Regions from separate parts of the Massilia oculi genome, predicted to be linked through region 1. Evidence: predicted binding sites of a transcription regulator. Region 1 holds the regulator's gene; each other region holds the start of a gene.
The links. Region 1 encodes LexA, which represses DNA repair genes until DNA is damaged. Its sites were predicted from a motif close to ACTGTATNNNNATACAGT; they were not measured.

Region 1 (10,300 bases):
GCATCATGGAAGACAAGGACATCGACGCCGTCATCGCGCCGATGGCCGGCGTGATCGATCACTGGTGCGTCACGGGGCTCGATTCGCCGCGCTCGGCACAGCCGGAAGCGCTGGCCGACAAGCTGCGCGAACTGAAGCCGACCGGCGCCAAGGATGACGATTTTTCTGTGAGTAATTTCGCAACGCCGGCCGAGGCCTATGCGAATGCGCTGAGCCGGGCAGGGGAGAATGATAGAATTGTGGTCTTTGGCTCTTTCTACACGGTTGCAGGCGTCATGGCGGCCCGTAAATCGAGTCTTCACTGACCTTCTTCACCTGATTACCTGAACCACATGGGCTTGTTCTCGTTCGGCAATAAAAACAAGCAAGAAACTGTCCGGGACAGCGGGCACTTCGTCAAGGACGACGATGCCGCTTATACCGAGCGCGCCCGTTCCAAGCGCGCAAGCTCCTCAGGCGAGGCGGGCCGCCGCACCAGCCGCGGCGATCCGATCCTGCCCGAGAAAAAGCGCGCCCGCCGCCGCCTGGTCGGCGCCATCGCGCTGGTCCTGGCCGCCGTCGTCGCGCTGCCGATGCTGCTCGATTCCGAACCCAAGCCCCTGGCCACCGACATCGCCATCCACATCCCGGACAAAGACAAGGCGGCCCCGCTGCCCGTGCCGTCCGAGCAGGTGGCGCCAATGGCCAGCGTCGACAGCGACGAAGAGATCGTCGAGCCAGTCGAGGCGCCACCGGCCGCCAGCCCCGCCAGCAACGCGCCCGTGACCGCCCCGGCGGCCAGCGATCCGCCGCCGATGCGCATGCTGGAGCAGGCCGAGCCGCCGAAACCGGAACCCAAGTCCGAACCGGTCAAGCCGAAGCCCGAGCCGAAGCCCGAGCCGGTGAAGCCCGAACCAAAGCCGGAACCCAAGCGGGAACCGACGCCCGAGAAGAAACCCGAGCCGGCGAAGAAGCCTGTCGAGACGCATCCGAAGGCCGAGCAGGTCGTCAAGCCCGCGTCGAAGGACGACGCCGCGCGCGCCATGGCCATCTTGGAAGGCAAGGCGGCCGAGCCACAGAAGGCGCAAGGCCCGGCGCCGCGCTTCGTGGTGCAGGTCGCCGCCCTGGCCAGCCAGGAAAAGGTCACGGAATTGCAGGCGCGCCTGCGCGGCGCCGGCATCGCGTCGTTCACCCAGAAATCGGGCGAGCTGATCCGAGTGCGGATCGGTCCGTTCAGCAAGGAAGAAGCCGAGAAAACGCGCGCCAAGCTGGGCGGCATCGGCCTGTCCGGCACCATGGTACCCCTCTGATTCTGTCCGACAAGCGTGACGATTTTCGATTACCTGGTGCTGTTCGTGCTGATCGCCTCCGTCGTCATCAGCACCTTGCGCGGCCTGGTCAAGGAAATCCTGTCGCTGCTGGGCTGGATTGTCGCTTTCGTGGTGGCCAATGCCTATGGCGCCGGGCTCGCGCCCTTGCTGCCGGAAGTGATTCCCGGCGACACGGCGCGCCTGATCGTCGCCTTCATCGTGCTGTTCCTGGGCGTGCGTATCCTGATGGGCCTGCTGTCGCTCGCGATCGGGGCCCTGGTGGAAGCCACTGGCCTCTCGCTCGCGGACCGCGGCCTTGGCGGCTTGTTTGGATTGGCGCGCGGCATTGTAATCGTGCTGGCCGGCGTCATATTGTGTGGGATGACGGACATTCCGAAGCAGGCATTCTGGCAACAGGCCCTGTTGTCGCCGATTGCCGAGACCGGCGCCCGTACCGTCAAGCCCTTCCTGCCGGCTGCCATGGCGCAGCACGTGAACTTTTGACCAGCATTCCTCAGTCGTAGAACTTTTTTCTGTAATCAAGCACTCAAGCTTTTAGGAGCACACCATGTGTGGCATCGTCGGCGTCGTCTCTCACTCTCCCGTCAACCAGTTGCTGTATGACGCATTGCTGCTGCTGCAGCACCGCGGCCAGGATGCGGCGGGGATTGCGACCAATCACAGCAGCATGTTCTCGATGTTCAAGGCCAACGGCCTGGTCCGGGACGTGTTCCGCACCCGTAATATGCGTTCGCTGCAGGGCAATACCGGTATCGGCCACTGCCGCTACCCGACCGCCGGCTCGTCGAGCGAGGAAGAGGCGCAGCCGTTCTACGTCAACGCACCGTTCGGCATCACGCTGGCCCACAACGGCAACCTGACCAACCAGGCCCAGCTGAAGGACGAGCTGTTCCGTAACGACCGCCGCCACATCAACACCGATTCCGACTCGGAAGTGCTGCTCAACGTTCTGGCGCACGAAATCCAGGAAGCGGCCGACGGCTACTCGCTCGACGCCGACGCCGTCTTCAAGGCGGTCGCCGCCGTGCACCGCCGCGTGCGCGGCGCCTATGCCGTCGTCGCCCAGATCGCCGGCCACGGCATGCTGGCCTTCCGCGACCCGTTCGGCATCCGTCCGCTGTGCCTGGGCATCAACGAGACCGAGCAGGGCAACGAATACCTGGTGGCCAGCGAATCGGTTGCGCTGGAAGGCCTGGGCTTCCGTTTCGTGCGCGACATCGCGCCGGGCGAGGCGGTCTTCATCGACGAAAACAACAAGCTGCACGAGCGCCAGTGCGCCGAGAATCCGTCGCTCAACCCGTGCGCCTTCGAATTCGTCTACTTGGCCCGACCCGATTCCGTGATCGACGGCGCCTCGGTGTACGCCACCCGCCTGCGCATGGGTGAATACCTGGCCGACAAGGTGAGCAAGGAGATCCCGGTCGACGAGATCGACGTGGTGATGCCGATCCCCGATTCCTCGCGTCCGGCCGCGATCCAGCTGGCGATGAAACTGGGCGTCGAGTACCGCGAAGGCTTCATCAAGAACCGCTACATCGGCCGGACGTTCATCATGCCGGGTCAGGGCATGCGCAAGAAATCGGTGCGCCAGAAACTGAACGCCATCAGCTCCGAGTTCAAGGACAAGAACGTGCTGCTGGTCGACGATTCGATCGTGCGCGGCACCACCAGCCGCGAGATCGTGCAGATGGCGCGCGAAGCCGGCGCCCGCAAGGTGTTCTTCGCCTCGGCCGCGCCACCGGTGCTGTACCCGAACGTGTACGGCATCGACATGCCGACCCGCGACGAGCTGATCGCCCACGGCCGCACCGTCGACGAGGTGTGCCGCGAGATCACGGCCGACCGCGTGGTGTACCAGGACGTCGACGCGCTCAAGCGCGCGATCTCGGACGTCAATCCCGAGCTGAAGAACTTCGAGGCCTCGTGCTTCGACGGCGTCTACATCACCGGCGACGTGACGCCCGAGTACCTGGACCGCCAGGAATCGGCGCGCCACAATCCGAAGGCGAAGGACGTCGAGGACAAGGTGCGCACCCAGCTCAACCTGAACCCGCCGGTGGCCGCCGAGTAAACCATGTCGGACAAGCAAAGCTACGGCTTCACCACCACCATCCTGCACAACGATCGCCGCAAGACGATCGAGCACGGTTCGCTGCACAAGCCGGTGCATACCTCGGTCGCCTACGGCTATGCCGACGCACGCCAGCTGGCGTCGGTATTCCAGGGGAGGGAGCCGGGCTTTCGCTACGGCCGCCAGGGCAACCCGACGGTGTCGGCCCTGGAAGACAAGATCAGCAAGATGGAAGACGGCGTCGCCACCCTGTGCTTCGGCACCGGCATGGCGGCGATCGGCGCGCTGTTCCAGGCGCTCCTGAAAGCCGGCGACCACATCGTGTCGTCGAGCTTCCTGTTCGGCAATACCAACAGCCTGTGGCAGACGGTGGCGGGGCAGGGCGTCGACGTCGACTTCGTCGACGCTACCGACGTGGCCCAGGTGGAAGCGGCCTTGCGACCGAACACCCGCCTGGTGTTCGTGGAGACCATCGCCAATCCGCGCACGCAAGTGGCGGACCTGGCCCGCATCGGCGAACTGTGCCGCGCGCGCGGCATCCTGTACGTGGTCGACAACACGATGACCACGCCCTGGCTGTTCCGGCCGAAGCATGTGGGCGCCGGGCTGGTGGTCAATTCGCTGACCAAGTCGATCGGCGGCCACGGCATCGCCTTGGGCGGCGCGCTGACCGACACCGGCCTGTTCGACTGGGCCGCATATCCGAACATCGCCCAGAACTTCAGAAAGCAAGCGCCAGGTGCGCAAGGCATGGCCCAGCTGCGCGCCAAGGCGCTGCGCGACTTCGGCGCCGCGCTGGGGCCGGAAGCGGCGCACCACATCGCGGTCGGCGCCGAGACGCTGGCCCTGCGCATGGAGCGCACCTGCGCCAATGCGCTGGCGCTGGCGACGATGCTGGAGGCCGACGAGCGCGTCGCCGCCGTGCATTATCCGGGCCTGGCCTCGCACCCGCAGCATGCGATCGTCGAGGCGCTGTTCCGCGCCGGCGGCTCGCTGCTGAGCTTCGAGCTGAAGGACGACATCGATCCGTTCGACTATCTCAACCGTCTCAAGCTGGCGATCCCGGCCTCGAACCTGGGCGACAACCGCACCCTGGTGATTCCGGTGGCGCACACGATCTTCTTCGAGATGGGCCCCGAGCGGCGCGCCAGCATGGGGATCGCCGAAGGCTTGATCCGGGTGTCGGTGGGCATCGAGGACACCGATGACCTGGTCGGCGACTTCCGCCAGGCGCTGGATGCGTAAAGCGATGTAAAAGCTGTCATCACAGGGCCGGCGAATGCCGGCCCTGTCGTTTTTGCGGTTGAGCCCAGCCGTAAAACACGGCTATCATGGACTTTTACCAGCCAGCCTTACGGTATGCCCATGAAACGATTCCTGTCCTGCCTGTCCCTTTCGGTCTCTGTCGCGTTCAGTAGCGCCGCATTCGCCGGCGAACTCGAGGATGCCAACGCCCTGTTCGAGAAAAAAGACTATGCGGGCGCGCTCAAGCTTTACACCAAGCTGGCCAATGCCGGCAATCCACAGGCCCAGCAGCAATTGGGCCAGATGTACTGGTATGGCGAGGCCGGCGCGATCGATGAGGCGAAGGCGAAGGAATGGTTTGAAAAGTCGGCCGCCAAGGGCAACAAGGTCGCCGCCGACTCGCTCGTGATCATGCAGCAGCGCATCGATCGCCGCGCCGAGATCGACTACTGGATCAAGGGCTACGATGGCGCCGACCTGCAGTCGGGCGAGTACCGCTGCCCGTCGCCGCGTATTCCGGCGGTGTCGAAGATCAATGAAGAGATCGAGCGCGTGAACAAGGCCGTGACCGGCTGGCAGGATTGCTACAACAAGATGGTGACCAACCTCAACGAACAGTCGCCGCTGACCAGGCGCATCCCGCCCGACATCGCCAAGCTGATGAACAAGCAGGAAACCGAGGCCTCGACCGCCTATCTGGAGCGGGTGCGCCAGAACATCGCCGAGGGAGCGAAAGTCAATTCGAAGATGGTATTGGCCGATTTCGCCGCATGGCGCAGCGCGACCGAAGCGTTTGTCGACCAGCATAATGCGGTGGTCAACAAGGCCAAGCAGTAAGGCGACATCTGCTGGAAGATACGTCGTTCCCGCGCAGGCGGGAACCTGAGTTGCTCGCGTTAACGCTGCGTCAGATCGTCTTGGCAGCGCTGAGGACTTGGGTCCCCGCCTTCGCGGGGATGACATGGTAGTGGTGCTAAGTTCTACAGAGGATCAATTCCAGCTGCGCATCAGCCCGACCGCCAGGCCCTCGAGCGCGAACTCTTCGTCGGGCGTGACTTCGATGACCTTGAAGTCGGGGTTCTCGGGCAGCAGTTCGACCAGGTCGCCCGTCTTGCGGTAGCGCTTGACGGTGACTTCCTCGCCCAGGCGGGCGACGACGATCTGGCCGTTCTTGGCGCTGTCGATCTTCTTGACCGCCAAAAAGTCGCCATCCATGATGCCGGCGTCGCGCATCGACCAGCCTTTTACCTTGAGCAAAAAGTCGGGCCGCGCCGCGAACATCGCGGTGTCGACGTTATAGGTGGCTTCGACGTGTTCCTGGGCCAGGATCGGATTGCCGGCGGCGACGCGGCCGACCAGCGGCAGCGACATCATCGACGGTGGCATCATCGGCAACTGCGGCGGAATCTGCTCGACGCTGGCGCCGACCAGGCGGATGCCGCGCGAGGTGCCCGGCGAAATCTCGATCGCGCCCTTGCGCGCCAGGGCTTGCAGGTGTTCTTCGGCCGCATTGGCCGAGCGGAAGCCCAGTTCGGCCGCGATTTCGGCCCGGGTCGGAGGGAAACCCGTGTTCTCGATCGCTTCCTTGATCAGGTTGAGGATCTGTTCTTGCCTTGCAGTGAGCTTGAGCATAAATGTCTTGCGAAACGGGTTGGTAGAGATAGACTGTATTTTTGTACAGTATTCTGCTATACGCAAGGGCTATACACGAAAAAGCGCGAAAAAAGCGCGCGTATCGCAAAAAATACGCTTTTCGCAAGCGTAAATGTCGAGTGAGCCAGGCGCCTGGGTGAGCCTCTTGACAGCCAAGTTCCCTTTTTACCCATTTCACGCTATACTAGCTGGCTGTTCCCTTCCCACACTCGTCTTGACGCCGAGGTGGGCATTTATGTAAAACGTCCTCAAGGAGTAATGCATGCGTCATTATGAAATCGTTTTTATCGTCCATCCGGACCAGAGCGAGCAAGTCCCGGCGATGATCGAGCGTTACAAGACCACGGTGACCAGCCGCGGCGGTAACATCCATCGCGTGGAAGACTGGGGCCGCCGCCAGATGGCTTACCAGATCCAGAAGCTGCCAAAAGCGCACTACATCTGCCTGAACATCGAATGCGACAACGAGACCCTGGTCGAGCTGGAAACCGCATTCAAGTTCAATGATGCCGTTCTGCGTCATCTGACCGTCAAGATGAAGAAAGCAGAAACCGCACCGTCGCCGATGATGAAATCGGTGCAGCGCGAAGATGCAGCCAAGAGCCACCGTGCAGAAGCAGCCGCTCCTGCAGCTGCCCCGGCCGCCGCTGCCTAAGATTTTTTCCAGGAATTCGTAGACACCGTAGCAGAAGAACCGGGTAGAAGTTGGGCGAAAATCAGCTCCAGCTCGTGGCGACCATCGCCGAGCGTGACGTACTGCGCTACACCCCGGCCGGCGTGCCGATCGTTTCAGCCGTCCTGATGCACAGTTCGCATCAGCGGGAGGCGGGGATCGATCGCCTGGTCGAGTTCGAAGTCCCCGCGTTCGCCGCGGGCGAGATTTCGGGCAGGTTCGGCAGTGCCGAGCTCGGCGCCAGCTACCGCTTCAACGGATTCCTTGCACGAAAAAATCGCAACAGCAAAGCCCTGGTGTTTCACATCATTGATTTCAGTGCCGCCTAGTTCGGCAATTTAGATATACAGGAGCCTCAAATGGCATTCGGTAAAAAGTTCGACAAAAACAAAGCTAAAGAAAAACTCAAGCGCAAACAGCAGAACCCGCTGTTCAAGCGCAAGAAGTTCTGCCGCTTCACCGCCGCTGGCGTTGAGCAGGTTGACTACAAAGACGTCGACACCCTGAAGGACTTCGTCCAGGAAAACGGCAAGATCATGCCAGCACGTCTGACCGGCACCAAGGCGCACTACCAGCGTCAGGTCGACACCGCCATCAAGCGCGCCCGCTACCTGGCGCTGCTGCCGTACACCGACCTGCACCACGGTTAATCGGTTACGTCAGCTATCCTGGAGATAAAACATGCAAATCATTCTGTTGGAAAAAGTCATCAACGTCGGCAACCTGGGCGACGTCGTCAAAGTCAAGGACGGTTACGCACGTAACTTCCTGATCCCACAAAAGATGGCCCGCCGCGCTACCGCCGGCGCCGTCGCCGAGTTCGAAGCCAAGCGCGCCGAACTGGAAAAAGCAGCCGCCGAGAAACTGGCAGCCGCCCAAGCCCAAGGCGACAAGCTGAGCGGCCTGACCGTCACCATCGGCCAGAAGGCCGGCGTCGACGGCCGTCTGTTCGGTTCGGTCACCAACGCCGACATCGCTGAAGCGCTGACCAAGCAAGGCTTCCCGGTCGAAAAAGCTGCCGTTCGCCTGCCGACCGGCCCGCTGAAGACCACCGGCGAATTCCCGGTTGCAGTCGCCCTGCACACCGACGTCGTGTCGGAAATCACCATCGCTGTCGTGGGCGAAGCTGCCTGAGCGAATGCTGAACTGAAGTAAAAGCAGTGCACAAAAAAGCCGGGTTCTCCCGGCTTTTTTGCTTTTGAAACTCACCAATTATGACAGCCGTGTGACAGGAGAAGGTATAATGCCGCCCATGAACGCAGCACCCTCAGACCCGCAGATCGAAGCCCTGCGCATCCCCCCGCATTCCATCGAAGCAGAGCAGTCCGTCATCGGCGGCCTGCTGCGCGATAACGCCGCCTGGGACCGCATCGCCGACTTCATGCACGCGGAAGACTTCTACCGTTACGATCACCGCATCATCTTCGAACAGATGGTCCGCCTGATCAATGCCGGCAAGCCGGCCGACGTGATCACGGTCTATGAAGCCTGCAACCAGCTCGGCAAGGCCGAGGAAGTGGGTGGCCTGCAATACCTGAACGCCATGGCGCAGAACACGCCGTCGGCGGCCAACATCCGCCGCTACGCCGAGATCGTGCGCGACCGCGGCATCCTGCGCCAGCTGATCACCGTCGCCGACGAGATTTCCGGCAATGCCTTCAATCCGCAGGGCAAGGAAGTCAAGCAGATGCTCGACGAGGCCGAGTCGCGGATCTTCGCCATCGCCGAGCAGGGCGCCCGCGGCGCCCAGGGCTGGCTGGCGGTGCAGCCGCTGCTGACCCAGGTGGTCGAGCGCATCGACGAACTGTACTCGCGCGAGAACCAGGGCGAGATCACCGGCGTGCCGACCGGCTTCATCGACCTCGACCGCATGACGTCCGGCCTGCAGCCGGGCGACCTCGTCATCGTCGCCGGCCGTCCGTCGATGGGCAAGACCGCGTTCTCGGTGAATATCGGCGAGAACGTCGCGATCGAGGCCGGCCTGCCGGTCGCCGTGTTCTCGATGGAGATGGGCGGCGCCCAGCTGGCCATGCGTATGCTCGGCTCGGTCGGCCAGCTCGACCAGCACCGCCTGCGTACCGGCCGCCTGAACGACGAGGACTGGCCGCGCCTGACGCACGCCATCCAGAAGATGAACGACGCCCAGCTGTACATCGACGAAACGCCCGCCCTGAACCCGATCGAGATGCGCGCGCGGGCACGACGCCTGGCGCGCCAGTGCGGCAAGCTCGGGCTGATCATCGTCGACTACCTGCAGCTGATGCAGGGTTCCAAGCCGGGCGACAACCGCGCGTCCGAGATCTCCGAGATCTCGCGCTCGCTGAAAGGCCTGGCGAAAGAGCTGCAGTGCCCCGTGATCGCGCTGTCGCAGCTGAACCGCTCGCTGGAACAACGCCCCAACAAGCGTCCCGTGATGTCCGACTTGCGCGAATCCGGCGCTATCGAACAGGATGCGGACGTGATCATCTTCCTGTACCGCGACGAAGTCTACAACCCGGATTCGCCCGACAAGGGCACCGCCGAGATCATCATCGGCAAGCAGCGTAACGGTCCGATCGGCGCGATTCGCCTCACCTGGATCGGCCAGTACACCAAGTTTGGCAACTACAGCGGTAACCTCGCCGTCTATCAGGGCGACTAAGCCGCATACCGCGGCCCGCCTCACGCCGCACACCATGCCGTCGCTTTTCCCGGAGCGGCGGCAATCCCGAGAGAAAAACGGAGAAGAAACAATGTTTGGACGCTTTTTGCCTAAAGAAGGCAATTTCTTTGAACTGTTCAACCAGCACGCCGCCTTGTGCGTGAAGGGTGCCCATGAAATGGTCGGCCTGATGACCAATTTCGACGATCTGGAAACCCGCACCCATGCGGTCGAAACGATCGAAAAGCAGGCCGACAAGATCACCTACGCCACGGTCGACCTGCTGCACAAGACCTTCATCACTCCGCTCGACCGCGACGACATCCACAAGCTGATCACGCGCATGGACGACATCCTGGACATGATGGAAGACGCGGCCCAGACCGTGTCGCTGTATGACCTGCATGCGGTCACGCCGGAGGCGAAACGCCTGGCCGAGCTGTGCCTGTCGTGCTGCCTGAAGGTGCAGGAAGCGGTCTCGATGCTGCACGATATGGACAACGCGCCGAAGATCGTCGCCATCTGCGAAGAAATCGACCGCTTCGAATCGGATGCCGACCACGTGATGCGCGCCGCCATGTCCAAGCTGTTCCGCGACGAACCGGACGTGCGCAACCTGATCAAGATGAAGGCGATCTACGAGATCCTGGAAACCGTTACCGACCGCTGCGAAGACGTGGCCAACATCATCGAAGGCATCATCGTCG
Region 2 (10,300 bases), 740 kb from region 1:
CGGTCGCGCGTGCGGTGCGAGACCTCGGCCAGGCGGTCGCCCGCCGCATGGGCGGCGCCGGCCAGTCGTTCGCCGGCAACGGCGGCGGCGCCGGTGGCGCGCAGGCGCGCCGAATCGAGGCGGTCGCCGGCGCTGTGCCAGGCGTGTTCGAGGCGGTCGCCGGTGCGGTCGCGCGCGTCGCGCAGGGCGCCGCGGGCGCGGGCGCGGCGCTTGGCGCCGCGATCCGGGTCGAATGCGTACATCAGCAATGCGCCTGCGACTGCCGCGCCGATCCACTTGCCCACGTTCGTTGCTTGTTCATTGTTTGTATCGTTCATCTCGGCTCCTTGAGGTAAGTTAGCTGGCGGCATCGCGCTGGCACGCCCACGCCTGCGCCAGCAGGGATTGAACTTCTTCATCGTCGGTCTGCTCGAAGCGTCGGTACCACTGCCCCACGGCGCGAAAGCGCATCGGTGCGAGAAGGCAGACCACCTCGTCGGCAACGCCACGCAAGACCTGCAGCGCATCCCGGGCCGCCACCGGCACCGCCAGCACCAGCCGGGACGGCCGCTGGCGGCGCGCGACTTCGACCGCCGCCAGCATCGTCGATCCGGTGGCCACGCCATCGTCGACCAGGATGACGCAACGTCCTGCGATCCTGGCCGGCGGACGCTCGCCGCGGTAGCGCCGTTCGCGCCGCGCCAGCTCGCTTTGTTCCGCCGCAACGACCGCATCGACTTCGGCCTGCGTCACGCCCATCAGGCCAGGCACGCCGGGCTGCAGCACGCACACGCCGCCGCTGCCGATGGCGCCCATGGCGAACTCCGGCTGGTTGGGCAAGCCGAGCTTGCGCACCAGCATCAAGTCGAGTTCGGCGTGCAGCGCCTGGGCGATGGGGAAGACGACCGGCACGCCGCCGCGCGGCAGCGCGAGTACAAGCACATCGTCGCGGCCGGCGCATTGACGCAGCGCCCCGGCTAGCGCTTTTGCCAGCTTCGTGCCCGCGTCGACGCGGTCGATGAATGGTTCGGTCTCTTGCATGATGAAGAAGTTGTTAACTTCCAGCATACACAGGGACGAGCGTGGCCGTCGTTCGTTTGCCCCGAGGAATGACGCAGTGGAAAATGGCGGCCCCGGACGGGGCCGCGCGCGGGTGTCAGGCGACTTCGCCGAGTTGCTGGCTGTGGAAACGCAGATGGTCGTCGACGAAGGTCGAGATGAAATAATAGCCGTGGTCGTAGCCGGCATGGCGGCGCAGGGTCAGCGGCTGGCCGGCCTTGGCGCAGGCTTCCTCGAAGGCCTCGGGAACAGCTGCTCGGCCAGGAATTTGTCGCCCAGGCCCTGGTCGATCAGGATGCCGCCAGGGAACGGAGCGCTCGCCTGCGACGCCATCAGTGCGCTGGCATCATATTGATGCCACGCACTTTCGTCGGCGCCAAGGTAGCCGCCGAAGGCCTTCTTGCCCCACGGGCAGCGGCTCGGCGCCGCGATCGGCGCGAAGGCCGAGACCGAGCGGAACAGGTCAGGGTGCTTCAGCGCCATGGTCAGTGCGCCATGGCCGCCCATCGAGTGGCCGAAGATGCCCACCTTGCCTGGATCGGCCTGGAAGGTGGCCAGCACCAGCGCGTGCAGTTCCAGCAGGTAGCTGTGCATGCGGTAGTGGCGGGCCCACGGTTCCCGGGTGGCGTCGAGGTAGAAGCCGGCGCCGGTACCGAAGTCCCAGCTGTCTTCTTCTCCCGGAACATCGGCGCCGCGCGGGCTGGTGTCGGGCGCGACCAGGATGATGCCCAGTTCGCTGGCCAGGCGCTGGGCGCCGGCCTTGATCGGGAAGGTTTCTTCGGTGCAGGTCAGGCCGGCCAGGTAGAACAGGACCGGCAAATTTTCCTCTCCCGCCGCCGCCGGCGGCAGGTAGACCGAGAATTTCATCGGCAGGCCGATGGCGGACGAGTCGTGCTGGTAGAAGCGTTGCACGCCGCCGAAGCAGGCGTGTTCATTGAGGAGTTGGGGCATCTTGGTGTCGGGTGCGGGTGGATGGATGGCGCCAGTATGCCGGTTCCGGGCGGCGCTTGCCAACTAGACCACGCCCAGCGCCCCCAGCAGCGCCCCGAGCGCCAGCATCCACAGCAGGTGCAGGCGGGTGCGCCAGACGACGATGGCAGTGGCCGCCGTCACCAGCCACAGCGGCCAGTTGTCGATGTGTTCGCCGCGCTTGCCGCCGCCGGTGGCCAGCAGCCAGGCGGTGGAGAGCAGCATGGCGATCACCAGCGGCGCCATGCCCTGCTTGAAGGCGCGCACGGCGCGCAGCTCGCGGTTACGCTGGGCCCACTGCGCCACCTGGTAGGTAAACACGGTGGAGGGCAGCATGATGCCGATCATCGAGATCGCGACGCCGGAGAGCGCGGCCGTCATGCTGCCGGTATTGAGTCCGACGTTCCAGCCCAGCAGGGCCACGAACAGGACGTTGGGTCCGGGCGACGACTGGGCCAGGGCCACCGAGTCGGCGAACTGGGTCTGGCTGAGCCAGCCGTGGCGCTCGACCAGGTAGCGCTGCATCTCGGAGGTGGTCGAGATCGCGCCGCCGAGCGACATCATGGACAGCATCAGGAAATGGACGAACAGGTTCAGCCAGTCATGCCATCCGAACACCAGGCTGGGCGGGTTCATGGCTTGAGCCTGCGCCAGGCCAGCAGGCAGCCGAGGCCGCCGAGCAGGCCGATCACGGCCGCCAGCGGCACATGGATCCAGGCCAGCAGCACGAAGCCGGTGGCGGCGATCGCGATGCAGGCGGCGAGCGGGATCACGTTCCGGGTCAATGCAACCGACATGCGCAGGCCGGTGGCGGCGATCAGGCCGGCGGCGACGGCAGCCATGCCGCGCAGGGCGCCCTGCAGCTGGGGCTGGGTGGCGAACTGCGCATAGACCAGGGCCAGGCACAGCACCAGGATCAGCGGGACGGTGAGGATGCCGGCCAGGGCGCTCATGGCGCCGGCCAAGCCGAAGTGGCGGGCGCCGATCATCATCGCGAGGTTGCAGACGTTGGGGCCTGGCATGATCTGGGCCACCGACCATTCTTCGACGAATTCCTCGTTGCTCATCCAGCGCTTGCGCTCGACGACTTGTTGCTGGATCACGGCCAGCACCCCACCGAAGCCCTGCAGGGCGATCAGCGTGAATGACACGAACAGGTCGGTCAGCGACGTCGGGCGGGGACGATCGGGCTCGGCCGCCGGTGCGGAAGGGACAGGCTGCGGCGCGGAAGGCGGCAAGGGCAGGGGTGAGGCGCTCATCCGGCGATTATCGCCGCAGGGCCCGCGCCGTGTCCATGCGCTACCCGCGCTGAATAATGGCTCAGCCGCCGCCGATGCCTTCCATCACGCGGCCGGTCCCGCCGCATTGCGGACATGGCTTGCCGTCGGCCAGCGTGCCGCGGCCGGCGCAGGCGTCGCAGATGTCTTCGCCGGCGCCAGGAGTGCCGGGGGCGGCGTCGTCGCCGGGATTCAGGTCGGGTCGGGTGCTCATGGAAATCCTCATGCGTGGTCTGTTGCGGCCGATTGTAGGCAGGATGGCCGCCGGGCGGCGCAGCGCAGACGGAGGGCGGGCGTCTGCCATAGACAATGTTTTCGCGTATTGATACAGGTTTGACATTGACTTCATTCCGCCATCGTCAATACTCGTGGTGCGTCAGCGACATAACCCACCGGAGACCGCCATGCGTCCATACCGTGCCCAGGATATCGATCAACGCCTCGCCGGGCCCTCCGAGCTCAGGCGCAACACCCGCCAGCGAGACATCGTGGCGCGCGGCATCGCCACCCTGGGCGAATGCGGCACCATGCCGGCGCTCGAGTATCTCAAGGCGCATGGGGTACGACCCCAGGTGATCGAGCGCGTCCTGCTCGAACCAGCGCGCCGCCGGGCGATCGCCTGAGCGGGACCTGAACTCCAGATCGCCCCCGAAGTTGCCGCAATATTTATTTGTGGTGCATACTGTGTCAGCCGGGGTTAAATCTTGTAAACCCTTGATTTTCAGCGGAAACGAGATTGCCTTCCCAATAGGCAAATTGTTGAAAGCCGCACGGGAGGCCGCGTCCAGCGTGTCAAGCCCCCGCTTTTCCACACAGTTATTCACAGACTTTGTGGATATCCAAAAAAGGCGTTGATTTTCCGTGACTTGACAACGATTGCTCAGGTCATGGCTGATGTCATTCTTGGCAACCTTTTGACAGCGATACAAGGCGTCCCCATTTTCTCCTTGCGGCCTGGGACTGGATAAATGTACAGTATGGCATTTCCAGATTTCGCCCATGTCCGCCGTCGCCGATCCGATCATCACCTCGTCTACCGACGACCCGTTCGCCAGCCTGAACCCCGAGCAGCGGGCGGCGGTCGAGCACGACGTCGGGCTCGACGCGCCGCGTCCCTTGCTGGTGGTGGCCGGCGCCGGTTCCGGCAAGACCAATACGCTGGCGCACCGGGTGGCGCGCCTGATCCAGGCGGGCGCCGATCCGCAGCGCATTCTGCTGCTGACGTTTTCGCGCCGCGCCGCCACCGAAATGACCCAGCGCGCCGGCGGCGTGCTGCACCGGTTGTTCGGGCTCAAGGGAAGCCAGGCGCCGGTCACGCTGCCCTGGGCCGGCACCTTCCACAGCATCGGCGCGCGCCTGCTGCGCGAGTTTGCCGGGCGCATCGGGCTGGACGATCAGTTCACGATCCACGACCGCGGCGACTCCGAAGACCTGATGGGCATGGTGCGCCACGAGATCGGCCTGAGCCAGCTCGAGAAACGCTTCCCGCTGAAAGGCACCTGCCTGTCGATCTATTCGCGGGTGGTCAACGGCCGCGAGCCGCTCGACGGGGTGCTGCAGGCCTTCTTCCCCTGGTGCAGCGAGTGGGAAGCCCAGCTCAAGACGCTGTTCGGCGCCTATGTCGACGCCAAGCAGGAGCAGAATGTGCTCGACTATGACGACCTGCTGCTGTTCTGGGCCGAGATGGCGGCCGACCCGGTGCTGGGGGCCGAGCTCGGCGCGCTGTTCGATCACGTGCTGGTCGACGAATACCAGGACACCAACCGCCTGCAGGCGGCCATCGTCAGCGGCATGAAGCCCGACGGCCGCGGCGTGATGGTGGTGGGCGACGATGCGCAGTCGATCTATGGCTTTCGCGGCGCGACCGTGCGCAACATCCTCGACTTCGCCGATCAGTTCTCGCAGCCGGCGCAGCTGATCACCTTGGCCCGCAACTATCGGTCCACGCAGCCGATCCTGGATGCGTCGAATGCCGTGATCGGCGCCGCGCTCGAGCGCCACGCCAAGACCCTGTGGACCGACAAGGCTTCAACCATCAAGCCGCAGCTGGTCCTGATTCCCGACGAAGCCGAGCAGGCGCGCTGGGTCTGCAACCGCATCCTCGAACAGCGCGAAAGCGGGATGGCTCTGAAGTCGCAGGCGGTGCTGTTTCGCGCCGCCAGCCACAGCGCCGCGCTCGAGCTCGAGCTCATGCGCCGCAACATCCCCTTCGTCAAGTTCGGCGGCCTGAAATTCCTGGAAGCGGCCCACATCAAGGACGTGCTGGCCGTGCTCCGTTTCGCCCAGAACCCGAGCGGACGCCTGGCGGGTTTCCGCGCGCTGCAGCTGATTCCCGGCATCGGCCAGGCGACCGCCACCCGCCTGGTCGAGGCCGCCGGCACGAGCGTCGACGCGGCGGCGGCCCTGGAGGCGTTTCCGGTGCCGGCCCGCTGCAGGACCGACTGGCAGGCGTTCTGCGACCTGTACCGGCGCCTGCGTACACCCGGCCTGCGCTGGCCGATGGACCTCGAGCTGGCGCGCGCGTGGTACCAGCCGCAGCTCGAGCGCCTGCACGACGATGCGCAGGTGCGCGCGGCCGACCTCGACCAGTTGGTGGCGCTGTCCGGCGGCTATGGCAACCGCGAGAGCTTCCTGGCCGAGATCACGCTCGACCCGCCCGAAGCCACCAGCGACCGCGCCGGCGCGCCGCTGCTCGACGAAGACTACGTGATCCTGTCCACCATCCACTCGAGCAAGGGGCAAGAATGGAATTCGGTGCACGTTTTAAATGTCGTCGACGGCTGCATTCCGTCGGACATGGCGACCGGCAGCCAGGAGGACATCGAGGAAGAGCGGCGCCTGCTCTACGTCGCCATGACACGCGCGCGTGAAAACCTGCACCTGGTGGTGCCGAACCGCTTCTTCATCAAGCAGCAGTCGAGCATGGGAGACCGCCACGTGTATGCGGCGCGCACGCGCTTCATCACCCCGGTGATGCTCAAGCATTTCGAGGAGTGCGCCTGGCTCAGCGCCGACAAGCGCGAGCTGCGTACGCCGATGCCCGACAGCATCCGCATGATGGTACGCGACCGGGCCCGGAACGCGTGGAAATGACGACAGATGCGAGCAAATTGACGACTTATCCCCCGTGCTCGTCTTTTGTAGGAATTTGCCGTGTGTGACATGGACACGCAGAAGTGGCGCACGTGCAAGTGACTGATTTTACAAGGGTATTTTTTTGCCTTCAGAACGGGCATTTTGTTGAAACCCGCATCGCTACTGCGCTTGCGGCTTGTCAAGTAGCGCTTTTCCACACAGTTATCCACATTTCTTGTGGATAGTCCAAAAGGCTGAATGAAATCAGCCACTTAGTGTTCAATATTACTTGAACACAATTTCCATTTCCCGAGCGATGGCTTGCAGGGCGGCGAGCGCGCCCATGGGGATGCCGACACCGCGCACGATGCGGTGTTCACGCGGATTGATACGGATCGCGTGGACACCCTGCGACTCGGTAAAGCGGCGCACCGAGGGCAGGTCGGTGCCGGCGCCGAGCTCGATCACGGCGAGCCGGGCGACTCCTGCGCGCCACTGCGCCAGCCGCTCGAGCTGGGCGTCGCTGGGGATGTCGACCCAGGCGGCGTCGTTGAACATCAGGATGTTGGGGCGGGCCAGCGCGCCGCAGTGCGGGCAGGCCGGCAGCGGCGACCGCAGCGTGCAGCGGGCAAGGTCGACCTCGGGTTCGATGTCGTCCGCCGGCCAGGTGACGGCGCGGCAGGGACGGGTGCATTGCAGGTGGTGAATGGTGCCGTGGATTTCGGCGATCCGGTCGTCCGCGAAACCCGCGCGCTGGAACTGGCCGTCGACATTGCTCGTGAAGACGAAGCTGCCATGCTCCATGCGGTCGCCCAGCGCGCGCAGGATCGCGAAGCCCGCATGCGGGTGCGTGCGCCGGTACAGGTCGAGCCGGTGGCCATAAAAGCCCCAGGCCAGAGGCGGATCGCGCTCGAAACTCGCTGGATTGGCCATCTCGCGAAACGGCAGGCCGCGTGCGGCCAGTGGCGGGTAGGCTTTCCAGAAGCCGGTATCGCCGCGGAAATCGGGCAGGCCCGAATCGACGCCGATGCCGGCGCCGGCAGCGATCAGGAGGCCGTCGGCCTTCCTCAGCAAAGCGCAGGCGCGCGCGATCTCATCCATGGGCGCTGGCCTTGAGCCGCTCGAGCTCGGCCAGGAAGCGCTCGCAGGCCACGCCCGGCGGCCACGGTTCCCACGGCCGGCAATCGTAATGGGCGGCGAGCGGATCCTCGGCCAGCACCTCGGCGCGGATCTTCAGCGTGCGTCGCACCTCATCGCGCGACCAGCCGGCCACGTGCACGGCCTCGGTGGCCGCGGCCAGGCGGTCGGCGCGCTTGTGCGCCGCGTGGCCGCGCGCGTCCCAGGCCGGCAGGCCGTAGCGCAGGAAAACCATGTGTTCCAGGCGCTTCGTCAGCGCGCGGAAGGCGTCACCCAGGAAGGGCTTGATGACCGAAATCGCGTCGAAGCCGAGCAGGCCTTCCTCGGCGTCGTGCAGGAGCTCGCGCAGCTCGTCCAGTGGCGTGATGGCCGGCGCGGCCGCGCGGCGCAGCAGCATGACGGTGATCGAATGCTGGGCCACCGACAGCGGCAGCGGCCAGGCCGAGTGGCCGCCCCAGCGGTAGGTGCGGGCCAGGCCGAGCGCCAGGTCGGCGTCGTCCCAGTCGAAGGGTGTCGGGTCGAGCAGGTCGAGGCGGCGGCCGGAAGGCATGCGGACCCAGGCGCGGGTCCGGTCTGGCGTGGACGGGATGGACATGTGGCGATTTTACACACCGGCCCGTCCATTCTCTGCATAATTGATCCATGCGTAAGCAAGACCTGCGCGCTCGCGTAAAGTAGACCGGATGCGCGTGGGGACCATAGGGGAGAGCGATGGGGGCGGACACGACGATCGATTGCGACCTGCTGGTGGTCGGCGGCGGGATCAACGGCGCCGGCATCGCGCGCGACGCGGCCGGGCGCGGCCTGGCGGTGGTGCTGTGCGAAAAGGACGACCTGGGCGCGCATACCTCGTCCGCCTCCAGCAAGCTGATCCATGGCGGCCTGCGCTATCTCGAATACCGCGAATTCGGCCTGGTGCGCAAGGCGCTGGCCGAACGCGAGACCCTGCTCAGGAGCGCGCCGCACATCATGCGTCCGCTGCGCTTCGTGATGCCGCACGTGGCCGGGCAGCGGCCGGCCTGGCTGATCCGCGCCGGCCTGTTCCTTTACGACCGCCTGGCGCCGCGCGCCTTCCTGCCCGCATCGAGCGCGATCGAGCTGGCCGGCCACCGCGCCGGGGCGCCCCTCAAGCCCGAGTTTACGCGCGCCTTCGCCTATTCCGACGGCTGGGTCGACGACGCGCGGCTGGTGCTGCTCAACGCCCTCGATGCACACGAACATGGGGCGCGGGTGCTCACCCATGCGGCCTGCGACGACGTGGTCCGGCGCGGCGCGCACTGGGAAGCCCGCATCGAGCACGATGGCGCGCCCCTGACCGTGCGCGCGCGCGGCCTGGTCAACGCCGCCGGCCCGTGGGCGGCACGTTTCGCCGGGCGCGCCAACCGGGAGGCGCCGCACCGCGCGTTGCGCCTGATCAAGGGCAGCCACATCGTCGTGCCGCGCCTGTTCGAGCACGGCTGCGCCTACCTGTTCCAGCACGAGGACGGCCGGGTCGTGTTCGCGATCCCCTACGAAGAAGCGTTCACCCTGGTCGGCACGACCGACGTCGACTTCGCGGGCGACCCCGGCGCGGTGGCGATCGGCGAAGGCGAGATACATTACCTGTGTGCGCTGGCCAACCGTTACTTCAAGCGCCAGCTGGCCCCTGGCGACGTGGTGTGGAGTTATTCCGGCGTGCGCCCGCTGCTGGAAGACGATGCCGGCAACCCGGCGGCGATCACGCGCGACTACTTCCTCGAGCGCGACGCCGGCGGTGCGCCGCTGCTGTCGGTTTTTGGCGGCAAGATCACCACCTATCGCAAGCTGGCCGAAGAGGCGGTCGACTGGATCGCGCCGCTGCTCGGCAAGATGCATACGGGAGCATGGACGGCGCACGCGGTGCTGCCGGGCGGCGACCTGTTCGGGCCGCAGCCCGACAGCCGCGGCGTGCTGGAATTCGACCGCTGGGTGGCGTCGCTGCAGCGGCGCCATGCCTGGCTGCCCAAGCCGCTGGCGGCGCGCTATGCGCGCACCTATGGCACGCGGATGGACATCTTGCTGGGGGCCTGCCAGTCGCTGGCCGACCTGGGCCTTGAAGTGGCGCCGGGGCTGTACGAGGCCGAGCTGCGTTACCTGATGCGGCACGAGTGGGCCCGCAGCGCGGCCGACGTGCTGTGGCGCCGCACCAAGCTGGGCCTGCACCTGCGGCCGGGCGTGGCGGGCAGGATCGATGCGTGGATGGCCGCCGAGCGGTCGGCCTTGGCCATCGTGTGAAACTCAACGCACCCGCTTGTACCAGGCGCCATCCTCGAACAGGGGCTGGTAATCGGCCGCCGCAGCATCGCTGGCCGCCAGTTCGCGGTCGATCCCGAGCACCCCGAACAGGGCCAGGCTGTCGCGGAACAGGCGCAGCACGCGCTGGCGCAGCACCGGGCCGAAGTCGGGCAGGGCGCGGCAGCAGACGATCGCGTGGAACTCGTTGAACGAGCCATCCGTCACCAGGCAGTACTGCAGCCAGGTGATGCGCTCGCGCAGCCGCGGCAGCAGCCGCGCGCGGCCATCGCTGACCTCGAAGTAGTCGGCCAGCCGCCCCGTGCCGCCACTGGCTTCGTAGCCGCGCTGGGCGTCCGCCAGTTGAGAGGCCGGCAGCGTGGCTTCACGCGCCTCGAACAGCAGTTCGTCGCTGGACAGGGTCGCGAACACTTCGGTGCGTCCGTACAGCTTTTCCTCGGCCAGCAGCACGGCCAGGGTCCAGGCTTCTCCCACGCCGGCCACCTCGGGCAGCCAGACCCTGGGCAGCGCGGTCGGACGCAGGCTGTCGGCCA
Region 3 (10,300 bases), 1.1 Mb from region 1:
TCCACGAAGCAAACCACGTTCTCCGACGCCAGATTCGGGCACAAGAAAAGCAAACCCGCTGCGACCGGTTCCAGGCCGATATCAAGGCCGTGACGCTGTGGCTGGCACTGGTGGCGTCACCCGAAGGGCGAAGGATGCGGCCGGCCAGCGACCAGTTTGGAGCGGATGCCACGCATACATATCGCGCAGCAATGTTTCGGCCTGTGTGACAAAGGTATCGAGACGTGCTCTACAACAACCAGGCCATCCGCGGGTGCGTCAGCGTCAACATGAGGAACGAGCCGGCGCTGGACGTTCGTGACGACCGCCGGTAACGTGTCGATGTGATGCAAAACCACACGCTTCGGCATGGCGACGAAACTATGGCGTTCGGCGATGCTTGCGACCTGCCTTCGCAATGCGAGTACTTCTTTACTGCACGATGGCATGGAGATACGGCTCGCCACCGGCGCCTTCGCGGCGCGATCGGCGCTACCCATGGCGAGTCTAGCGGCAACGCCAGGCACTGTCGCTAACGTGTTGCTGGCGCGGGCGACGGGAAAGTGACGCCTGCCAGATACAAATTTGGTCAGTAAAACGGTTCGGGGCAGGAAAAGCACGGTGAGTACATTTGCTCACGTCTTCGACAGCAGGCAATACCACAATCGTGCTGACTTGCGTCCATATCAACTTCCAGTTGATTGGAGCGGGTGAAGGGGATCGAACCCTCGTCGTAGGCTTGGGAAGCCTCTGCTCTACCATTGAGCTACACCCGCGTCGCCAGCATTCTACGCGTGTTCGGGACGGTTTGACAATTTTCCGCCCCTCCCCCGCCTGCCCCGGATCAATCCGGCTGCTCGACCGCATACCCCTTCGCCGCCAGCGCCGCGATCACCCCTTGCGGATCGAAGATATCCTCGATCTTCAGCACGGCGAAGGTCGAGGCATTGGCCGCCAGCGCCTTCTCCGCCGAGGCGACCCACATCGCCTGCGCACGCGCTTTCATGTTCTTGAATTCGGGCTCGGCATCGAATGCCGCGCTGTTCATCAGTGCGCCGAAACAGGCCTCTTCGCGCGTGGCGAAGTCCAGCTTGCGCATCTCATCCATGTCGCCCTTGGCCCAGGCATTGGCGCGCCGGCTGGCGGCCTCGATGTCCTGCTCCAGCGTGGCCATCGTCCGCGCCAGGCAGGCGGCGTCGCCCAGGGTCGACTTCTTGAAGTTCTTCAGCACAGTGCGCGCATTGTCCATCGGTAGCTGGAAGGTCGACGCGGTCTCTTTCAGCTTCGCCTTCTTGACCAGATCCAGCAGCGGCTTGCGCACCGCGTAGCTGTCGATCAGGCCCGCCTGCTTGCGCGCGGCATTCGACAACACTTCCGCCGCGAAGATCGGGCGCTCGCGCTCGACGTCGTCGTTCTCGGGCAGGTATTTCGCCTTGAGCGTGGTCCAGCGCGCGTAGTCTTCAGCCGGCATCACGTCGCGCAAGGTGGCGCCATCCGGATTCTTGCGCACCCCGATCATGCTCGGCAACAGCGTGATCGACTTGAAGAAGCCTGCCTTGGCAGAGGCGCTTGGCGCCGACAGGTATTCCTGCGAATTCATGATGACGTTCTCGACTTCCTGCGAGCGCCACTGCATGTCCTTCGGTACCGGCCCGTACATGCCGAACACCCACAAGACATGCTCCCCCTTCCTTACCTTCCACATGCCCGGTCCCGGACGCTGGGCCACGACGTGGATCTGCTCCGGCGCCGGTTCGGCGGCGGTCTCGAACGCACCAACAGCGGCCTGCGCCGGGACAGCCACATCTTCCGATTGCGCCCAGGCGGGAGCGGTCAGCATGCATATGCAGAAAGCGGGTACGGCGAGCTTGTTCATGAAATGATCCGGTGATGGGAATCGCCAGATCTTACGCCAATGGCATCGCTGGCGAACCCGCTGTGACACGGCTGTTTCAATTACATGAGCAACGCATATCGCGCATATGTCAGCCTTCCGGCGGCTCCGGCACGTCGGGCCGGTCCAATAATTCCTGCGCCAGCTTCAAGCCCTCGACCATCACCGAAAACGCCTCCTGCTTGGACGCTTCGTCGGGCACGCGCAGCACGTACGACGGGTGGTAGATCGTCACCACCCAGCTGTCGCCATGGCGCACCGGCCGCCCCAGCTTGTCCTTGAGCGTCGCGCTGCCGGTCTGCAGCACCGACTTGAGCGCGGTCGCGCCCATCGCCACGATGACCTTGGGTTTACGGGTGGCGATCTCCTTCTCGAGCCAGTAGTGGCAGGCCTCGATCTCCTTCTGCGCCGGCGTCTTGTGCAGGCGCCGCTTGCCGCGCGGCTCCCATTTGAAATGCTTGACGGCGTTGGTGATGTAGACGCCCTTGCGCTCCACGCCGGCCTGTTCGAACACGCGGTCGAGCAGCTTGCCGGCCGGGCCGACGAAGGGCTGGCCGGCCAGGTCTTCCTGGTCGCCCGGCTGTTCGCCGACGAGCATGATTCTTGAATGTTCTGGTCCTTCGCCGCCCACCGCCTGGGTCGCGTGTTCCCACAGGTCGCAACGCCGGCACTCGTCCAGCTTCGACGGCTGCTGGCGCTCGGGCTGCGCCTGCTCGGCCTCGATCGAGATCGTGCGGCCGCTGCGCCTTCCTACGGCCTCGACCTGGCCGATGCGGCGCGCGCCAAGGCCGGCCTGGCTCACCAGCGACGGCACCAGCGCGCCTTCCGGCAGATTCTTCCAGAAGCGTGACGGGATGTGGCTGTTCATCACCTGCGTGTTCAGGCGCGCCGGGTTGAAGATGCTGCGGTAATAGGTCAGCCACAAGGCCTCGCCGGCGTCGTCGAGATCGGCCGCGCTCGACATCAGGGGACCGGTGTGGTGCAGGATGGCGCCGTCCCACAGCACGCTGGCGTCGGGCGTGGCGATCATCCAGCTCACCTTGCCCATGCGCGCCACAAAATGCTCGGCGACTTGCGGCAGGACGTCATGGGCGGGTTCGAACCAGGCCACGAAATGGGGCGCGCCGGCCTCGATCGGCCGTTCGCGGAATCGGATATAGGCGTGCATATCGTGTACCTCGCGCCGCACCGCCTTGACCATCGCGTGCAGCCGCTGCCCGTCCGGATCGGCGGGCGATTGCACGTCGTGCTCGCCCTGCTGCCAGCGCCAGATCACCCGGTACAGGAAGGCCCAGCGGTCATGGTCGCGGTAGCAGGCGGCGGTCTGCAACATCTCCATCAGGGAGCGGGGAACTTGTGGCCTCGGCGGCCTTGGCGTCGCTGCATTGGAAGGCTCCGGTTCGCCCGCTTGCGGTTCTGCCGGAGTCGCCAGGAGGTCGCCTCCATGATGCGCAGCGGCTTGGGATGCCGGCGCACCCGAGAACAGGTCGGCGCCCGGCGCACCCCAGGTCACCGCCTCGGGCGGCACGCCGGCGCGCAGCAGTTCGCGCGCCACCGCGCGCCATGCGGTGAAGCCGTCCACCAGCAGCGGCCGGCCCGCGCGCACGTTCTCCACCGCGGTCGCGGCGAGGGCGGCGGCGCCGGCACTCGCGTTCATGCCGCCTGCAATTCGGGCCACAGGTTCATCTGCTGCGGCGCATCGGCCATGTGCTTGCGCAGCAGGTCGGAACTGGTCGCGCCCTGCGCCGGCTTGTAGTCGGCGGTGACGACGAAGGGCGCCAGCTTCTTGAGGCTGCAGCGCAGGCGCGACAGATCTTCCCAGCGGATGCGACGCAGGCGGCGCAACTCGACGATGCGCTTGGCGTTGCGCAGGCCAATGCCGGGAATCCGCGGGATCAGGGAAGCGTCGACGCGGTTCAGGTCCATCGGGAAGTGCTCGCGATTGCTCAAGGCCCAGGCCAGCTTGGGATCGACGTCCAGCGCCAGGTTGCCCGTCTGCGGCATCAGTTCGCCGGCCGTGAAGCCGTAGCCGCGCAACAGAAAGTCCGCCTGGTACAGGCGGTGCTCGCGCAGCAGCGGCGGCGGCGCCAGCGGCACGCTGCCGGGGCTCTGCGGGATCGGGCTGAAGGCCGAGTAGTACACGCGCTTGAGCTTGTAGCTGCCGTACAGCGTCTCGGCCGTGTTCAGGATGGTGTGGTCGTCGCTGGCGTCGGCGCCGACGATCATCTGCGTGCTCTGGCCGGCCGGCGCGAAGGCCGGCGCCTTCGGCTCTTCGGCCTTCTCGTCCAGCTTGCGGCGAATGGAACCCATCGCCAGCTTGATCGTGTGGACGCTTTTTTCGGGCGCGAGGCGGGTCACGCTGTCGTGGGTCGGCAGCTCGATGTTCACCGACAGGCGGTCGGCCCAGCGGCCGGCTTCCTGGATCAGCAGTGGATCGGCGTCGGGGATGGTCTTGAGGTGGATGTAGCCGCGGAACTGGTGCACCTCGCGCAGCTGGCGCGCGACTGCCACCAGTTGCTCCATCGTGTAGTCGGCCGACTGGATGATGCCCGAGCTGAGGAACAGGCCGTCGATATAGTTGCGCAGGTAAAAATCCTGGGTCAGCTTGACGACTTCGTCGACCGCGAAGCGCGCCCGCGGCACGTTCGAGGTGCGCCGGTTGATGCAGTACTGGCAGTCGTAGATGCAGAAATTGGTGAGCAGGATCTTGAGCAGCGAGACGCAGCGGCCGTCCGGCGTGTAGCTGTGACAGATGCCCATGCCGGTGGTGGCGCCCAGGCCGTCCTTGCCCTCGGAGCCGCGCTTGGGCGCACCGCTGCTGGCGCAGGATGCGTCGTACTTGGCCGCGTCGGCCAGGATTTCGAGCTTGTCGTTGAGTTCCATCGCGCGCGCTTGACTGTATGGACATACAGTATAACGCGGCGTGCTTGCATACACGGTGCGCTGGCCCAGCCATGCATGCCTGCCGGCGGTTCAAATGCGGTGCGTTAAACGGATATCAAGCGCTCTGCCTGGGACAACTGTTGCGCTTCCATTTGGCCCGCGATCTTGCCCAGGTAGGCAGAAGCCGGAGCCACGCCGGCAGCGCCAGCCCGGTGCAGCCAGGCGTAGGCCTCGACCAGGTCGCGCTGGGCGCCCTGCCCCGCCGCATACATCACCCCCAGGTTGAACTGGGCCCGCGCATGGCCCTGGCGCGCGGCGCACAGGTACCAGAAATGGGCCGCCTCGTAGTCGCGCTCCACGCCCTTGCCGCAGTCGTAGCGCAGCCCCAGCTCGAACTGCGCCAGCGCGTGCCTGTGGTCGGCCGCCTTGTGGAACCAGTCGGTCGCCTCGACCGGGTCGCCGGTCTCCAGGCGGTCGAGCAGCGCGCCGACCATGTACTGGGCCGGTGCGTAATCCTGGCCGGCCGCGCGCCGGTACCAGGCCAGGGCCTGCGCGCTGTCCTGGTCGACGCCGCTGCCGCTCTCGTAGCGCAGGCCCAGGTCGAACTGGGCGCGCAGGTGCCCCTGCTCGGCCGCCTGGCGATACCACCCGGTCGCCTGGGCCGGATCCTGCTCGACCCCGTTGCCGGCATCGAGGAGCTGTCCCAGCTGGTACTGGGCCGCCGGCAGGCCCTGCTCGGCCGCGCGCCGGTACCAGGCGGCCGCCTGCGCCGCATCGACCGCCACGCCCTGTCCGTGTTCATAGCGCATGCCAAGGCTGTTCTGGGCCCCGGCATGGCCCTGGTTTCCGGCGCGCCGGTACCACGCCAGGGCCAGCGCTTCGTCGCGCGGGACGCCGTGACCGGTGTCGTAAATGAGCGCCAGATTGAACTGCGAGCTGGCATGCCCCTGTTCGCCGGCGCGTCCATACCACAGGATCGCCTGCCGGCTGTCCTGCTCGACGTCCTGCCCCTTGTCGTAGCGCAGGCCGAGGTTGAACTGGGCGGGCGCATGGCCCTGCTCGGCCGCCTTGCGCATCCAGGCCAGCGCTTCGCGCGGGTCGCGCGCCACGCCCTGGCCGGCGTCGTAGCGCAGGCCCAGGTTGTACTGCGAGCGCGCATAGCCCTGCTCGGCGGCGCGCCGGTACCAGTGCAGCGCCGCTTCCTGGTCCTGGGCTACGCCCTTGCCGGTCTCGAACATCATGCCCAGGTTGTGCTGCGCGCCCGGCTCTCCCTGATCCGCCGCCTGGCTGAACCAGTGCAGCGCCCGGCCCACGTCGCTGGCCACGCCGAGGCCCTTCGCATACAGCCAGCCCAGGTTGTACTGGGCCGGCGCGTAACCCTGGTCGGCCGCGCGCCCGTACCAGTGGGCCGCCTGGGCGAAATCCTGCTCCACGCCCTGGCCCTTCTGGAACATCACGCCGAGGTTGTACTGGGCCTGCGCCAGGCCGCTTGTCGCGGCCATCCGGTACCAGACCACCGCCAGCTCGTCGTTCCTGGGCACGCCCTGGCCGTTGACGTACATGAAGCCCAGGCTGTGCTGGGCCTGGACCATGCCGCGCTCGGCCTGCGCTTTTACGCGCAAGAACTGAGCGCTATACGTCGGCGTCTCACCGGACACGAGTGACGTGTCGAGCATGATCGGTCAGGCCTGCACCGCGCGCAGGCTGGCGCCCGACTGGGTGCGCAGCGCGGCCATGAAGTCCTGCAGCGAAATCGGGCGATAGAACAGATAGCCCTGCATCGTCAGGCAGCCGTTGGCGCGCAGGTAGCGCGCCTGCTCCTCGGTCTCGACGCCTTCGGCGATCAGGTTCAGGCCCAGGCCGCGCGCGATCGAGATGATCGCCAGGATCACCGGATAGTGGCCGTCTTCCTGGTGGATCTCCTTGACGAAGGACTGGTCGATCTTGACCGTGTGGATCGGGAAGCGGTGCAGGTAGGACAAGGACGAGTAGCCGGTGCCGAAGTCGTCGATGGCGATCGACACGCCCAGCTGGCACAACTTGTTGAGCTGCTCGATCGCATACTGCGGATTGCGGATGCAGATGTTCTCGGTGATCTCGACCTCGATCTGCTGCGGCGAGATGCCGTGGCGCGCCAGCGCGCCGCGCATCTTCTCGAAGAAGTCGCCGCGGTCCAGGTATTGCGGCGACAGGTTCAGCGACAGGCGGATCTCGCTGCCGCCGATCGCATTCCACTTCAGCATGTCGCGGCACAGCGCGCCGATCATCCAGTCCGAGATCGGCAGCATCAGGCCGTTCTCTTCGGCGAACGGCAGGAACTCGCCGGCCGACAGGCGCCCGCGCGTTGGATGGTTCCAGCGCATCAGGGCTTCGGCGCCGGTGATGCGGCCGCTCATCGCGTCGATCTGCGGCTGGTAGAACATCTCCAGCTCGTCGTGCTCGAGCGCGCGGCGCAGCGCCTGCTCCAGCGCGATCTTCTGGTGCGACACTTCGAGCATCGAGTCGTGGTAGAAGCTGTGGCCGTTCTTGCCCAGCGCCTTGACCTGGTACATCGCGATGTCGGCGTGGCGCAGCAGCTCGTCGATCGATTCGCCGTCCTTCGGGTAGATCGCGATGCCGATCGAGGCCGAGATGTGCACCTCGTGGCCGTCCAGGTCGAACGGCTCCTGCAGCACCTCCAGGAATTTGTCCGCCACCATGCGCGCGTCGTCGCGGTCGCGCAGCTCGGGCAGCACGATCGTGAATTCGTCGCCGCCCTGGCGCGCCAGGGTGTCGCCCTTGCGCAGGCATTCCTTCAGACGTCCCGCAGCCTGCTGCAGCAACTCGTCGCCCTTCACATGGCCCAGCGTGTCGTTGACCAGCTTGAAGCGATCGAGGTCGATGAACATCACCGCGAGCTCGGTCTGCTTGCGCTTGGCCTGGATCACGGCCAGGCCGAGGCGGTCCTTGAACAGGATGCGGTTCGGCAGGTCGGTCAGGATGTCGTGGTAGGCCTGGTAGGAGATGACCTCTTCGGCGCGCTTGCGGTCGGTGATGTCGCGCGCCACGCCATAGGTGCCGAAGAATTCGAGCTTCTTCACTTCCTGGTCCGGCACGTGCATGCCGATCGCGTTGAGCGAGATCGTCATCAGGGTGGTGTTGAAGGTGCGGTCGTGGCGCTCGAGACCATTTCCTCCGCCGCGGCATTTGAGGCGCAGCTCGACGTTGCGCGAGGCGCGCTCGTCGACGCGGCGCTCGTTGAACACATAGCGCGCGCGCTCCAGGTCTTCCTCGTGCACCAGGATCGAGTAATGCTGGCCGATCAGCTCCTCGCGGGTGTAGCCGAGCAGCTGGTAGGCGCGGTCGTTCACAAAAGTGAAGCGGCCCTCGTGGTTCAGCGTATAGATGATGTCCGGCGACGAGTCCACCAGGTAGCGGTACATCTTCTCGGAGTTCTCGAGCTGGTTCGCGATGCGCGCGTTATCCAGCGTCAGGCGCCGCCGCTGCAGCGCATTGCTCACGGTGGAGAGCAGCTCCTCGCGGCTGTAGGGCTTGCGCAGGTAGCTGTAGGCGCCGCGCTTGAGCGCGCCGATCGCGGCGTCGATGCCGATCTCGCCGCTCATCACGATGACGTCGGCGTCGATCCCCTTCTGGTTGATGAAGTCCATGATCTCGTGGCCGCCGATGTCGGGCAGGCGCAGGTCGAGCAGGACGAGGTCGAAGTGCTGGCGAGACAGCTGAGCCAGGGCTTCAGTCCCCGACGGCGCGGTGACCAGGCGGTAGCCGCGCCCCTGAAGCAGTTCGTACAGCGAGGACAGCAGGCGTGGCTCGTCGTCGACCAGCAGCAGGCGCGGCTGGCTGTCGGTCTCGAGAGTCTGGGAAAAGGGAGCGGGTTCGCCGGGAAGCATGTTGGCGGGATGCGCGTGCATGGTGAGGGTTAAGCGGAACCGAGGGCGCGCGCCGGCAGCGCGGGGGCCGCACCGGCGCCGGACCACGCCGGCAAGAGGATTTCAAAGGAAGTGCCGGCGCTGCCGCTGCGGCAGGCGATGTGGCCGTCCAGCTGCTTGACCAAGCCGTGGACGATCGACAGGCCCAGGCCGCGGTTGGCGCCGGCGTTGGCGCCGTCCTTGGCGCTCCTGACCGGAGAAAACAGGTTGGCCAGCACCTCGCGCGACAGGCCCGGGCCGTTGTCGCTGACGACGAGTTCCAGGTAGACCCGGCGCTCGCGGTTCACGTGGCCGCGGTTGACGATCTCGATCCGCCCCGCCGGGCGCGAGCCCAGGGCCTCGACCGCGTTCTTGATCAGATTCACCAGGATCTGCTTGAGCACGTCGGGTTCGCCCTCGATCGCGCCATCGCCTTCCATGCGCGCCACGATCTGGGTCGTGGCCGGCACGTAACCGCTGCCGCGGAACAGGCGCAGCACGTCGTCCACCACCTTGGCCGCATCGAGCGGACGCGGAACGGCGTCCGGCGTCCTCTGGTCGGCCAGGCTGCCGATCAGCTGGCCGACGCGGTCGATCTCTTCGTTCAGGATCGACAGCTCGCCGCCCACCGGCTCCTGGCGCGCCAGCTTGCCGTCCAGGACACTGAGGTAGTTCTTGATGATCGCCAGCGGATTGTTCACTTCGTGGATCACGCGGCGCGAGGCGTCGCGGAATTCCTCGGCCACGCTGGCCAGCTGGCGCCGCGCGTGGCCGCGCTCGAGCAGCAGGTTTTCCAGCGCGCTCGCGGCCTGCGCGCCGAAGGCCTGCATGAAGCGCTCGCGGCGCTGGCAATGCGGCAGCTGCCAGCCCGGCACGCCGCCGACCAGCACGCCCAGGCAGCGCGGACCGGCGACCAGCGGCACCACCACCAGGCTGTCGGTGCCGAGCATGCGCAGCAGCTGTTCCTCGGCCAGGCCCAGCTGATCCCGCTGGCGGTCGCGCTGCACGAAGGCCGGACGGCGTTCCAGCGCGCTGCGCGCAACCGGGCCGCCTTTCGCCAGCGGCAACGTGAACTCGGCGATGCGCTGCGCGCCGAAGGTCGGGGCGCCGGCAAGCAGCTGGCCGGTCGGGTTCTCGAGCAGCACCACGGCGCTGTCGAAATCGAACAGGATGCGCGCGGTGCGCGTCATCGCGTCCAGCAGGCCCGACTCGCCCTGCTGGCGCGCCAGGCTCTGGCCGACTTCGGACACCAGCACCATATTGCGCACTTCCTCGTTCAGGCGCTGCTGCACCGGATCGACGGGCGGCGGCGGCGCGTAGGCCGGTGGCCTCGGGATGTCGTCGGCGCCCGCCAGGTCGATGCCCAGGTGGGCGGCGGCCTGCTCGACCTGGCGCGCGGCCTTCTCGACCAGCCGGGCCGCCTGCGCGGCGTCGACGCCGCACAGCGCGCCGGCCTCGCTCACCATCGTCGCATCGTCCGCATGATGGGACAGCACGTGCGCCAGGCGCACGATGCGGATCAGCGGATGGCTGGACTCGAGCCGCTCGCTCGGTTCGTGGTGGTAGAGCACCGCGTCCGCCAGGAAGGAATCGAGCTGCCAGCGCTCGATCAGCCAGGCGCCGGCCTCGGTGTGGGTGA

Region 2: a site for LexA is predicted at 4,244-4,261, ahead of DIR46_RS23760 (ATP-dependent helicase). Genes of this name have one in related genera too.
Region 3: a site for LexA is predicted at 4,769-4,786, ahead of DIR46_RS15690 (putative DNA modification/repair radical SAM protein). Genes of this name have one in related genera too.

The regions. Positions count from the first base shown of each region.
Region 1 is NZ_CP029343.1:4,538,762-4,549,061, forward strand. It holds gene folC (bifunctional tetrahydrofolate synthase/dihydrofolate synthase) at 1-305, shown strand, start outside; gene DIR46_RS20450 (SPOR domain-containing protein) at 333-1,289, shown strand; gene DIR46_RS20455 (CvpA family protein) at 1,305-1,793, shown strand; gene purF (amidophosphoribosyltransferase) at 1,858-3,381, shown strand; gene DIR46_RS20465 (cystathionine gamma-synthase family protein) at 3,385-4,626, shown strand; gene DIR46_RS20470 (tetratricopeptide repeat protein) at 4,747-5,463, shown strand; gene lexA (transcriptional repressor LexA) at 5,617-6,258, opposite strand; gene rpsF (30S ribosomal protein S6) at 6,542-6,934, shown strand; gene priB (primosomal replication protein N) at 6,985-7,281, shown strand; gene rpsR (30S ribosomal protein S18) at 7,312-7,602, shown strand; gene rplI (50S ribosomal protein L9) at 7,634-8,086, shown strand; gene DIR46_RS20500 (replicative DNA helicase) at 8,196-9,593, shown strand; gene DIR46_RS20505 (DUF47 domain-containing protein) at 9,685-10,300, shown strand, end outside.
Region 2 is NZ_CP029343.1:5,274,983-5,285,282, forward strand. It holds gene DIR46_RS23725 (SRPBCC family protein) at 1-317, opposite strand, end outside; gene DIR46_RS23730 (phosphoribosyltransferase) at 337-1,047, opposite strand; partial or broken gene fghA (S-formylglutathione hydrolase) at 1,136-1,989, opposite strand; gene DIR46_RS23740 (chromate transporter) at 2,053-2,643, opposite strand; gene DIR46_RS23745 (chromate transporter) at 2,640-3,266, opposite strand; gene DIR46_RS23750 (hypothetical protein) at 3,328-3,498, opposite strand; gene DIR46_RS23755 (hypothetical protein) at 3,689-3,907, shown strand; gene DIR46_RS23760 (ATP-dependent helicase) at 4,284-6,377, shown strand; gene DIR46_RS23765 (SIR2 family NAD-dependent protein deacylase) at 6,645-7,460, opposite strand; gene DIR46_RS23770 (phosphohydrolase) at 7,453-8,091, opposite strand; gene glpD (glycerol-3-phosphate dehydrogenase) at 8,208-9,749, shown strand; gene DIR46_RS23780 (protein-glutamate O-methyltransferase CheR) at 9,753-10,300, opposite strand, start outside.
Region 3 is NZ_CP029343.1:3,430,167-3,440,466, reverse strand. It holds tRNA gene DIR46_RS15705 (tRNA-Gly) at 682-755, opposite strand; gene DIR46_RS15700 (TraB/GumN family protein) at 824-1,819, opposite strand; gene DIR46_RS15695 (UdgX family uracil-DNA binding protein) at 1,965-3,530, opposite strand; gene DIR46_RS15690 (putative DNA modification/repair radical SAM protein) at 3,527-4,756, opposite strand; gene DIR46_RS15685 (tetratricopeptide repeat protein) at 4,861-6,432, opposite strand; gene DIR46_RS15680 (GGDEF/EAL domain-containing response regulator) at 6,439-8,664, opposite strand; gene DIR46_RS15675 (HDOD domain-containing protein) at 8,673-10,300, opposite strand, start outside.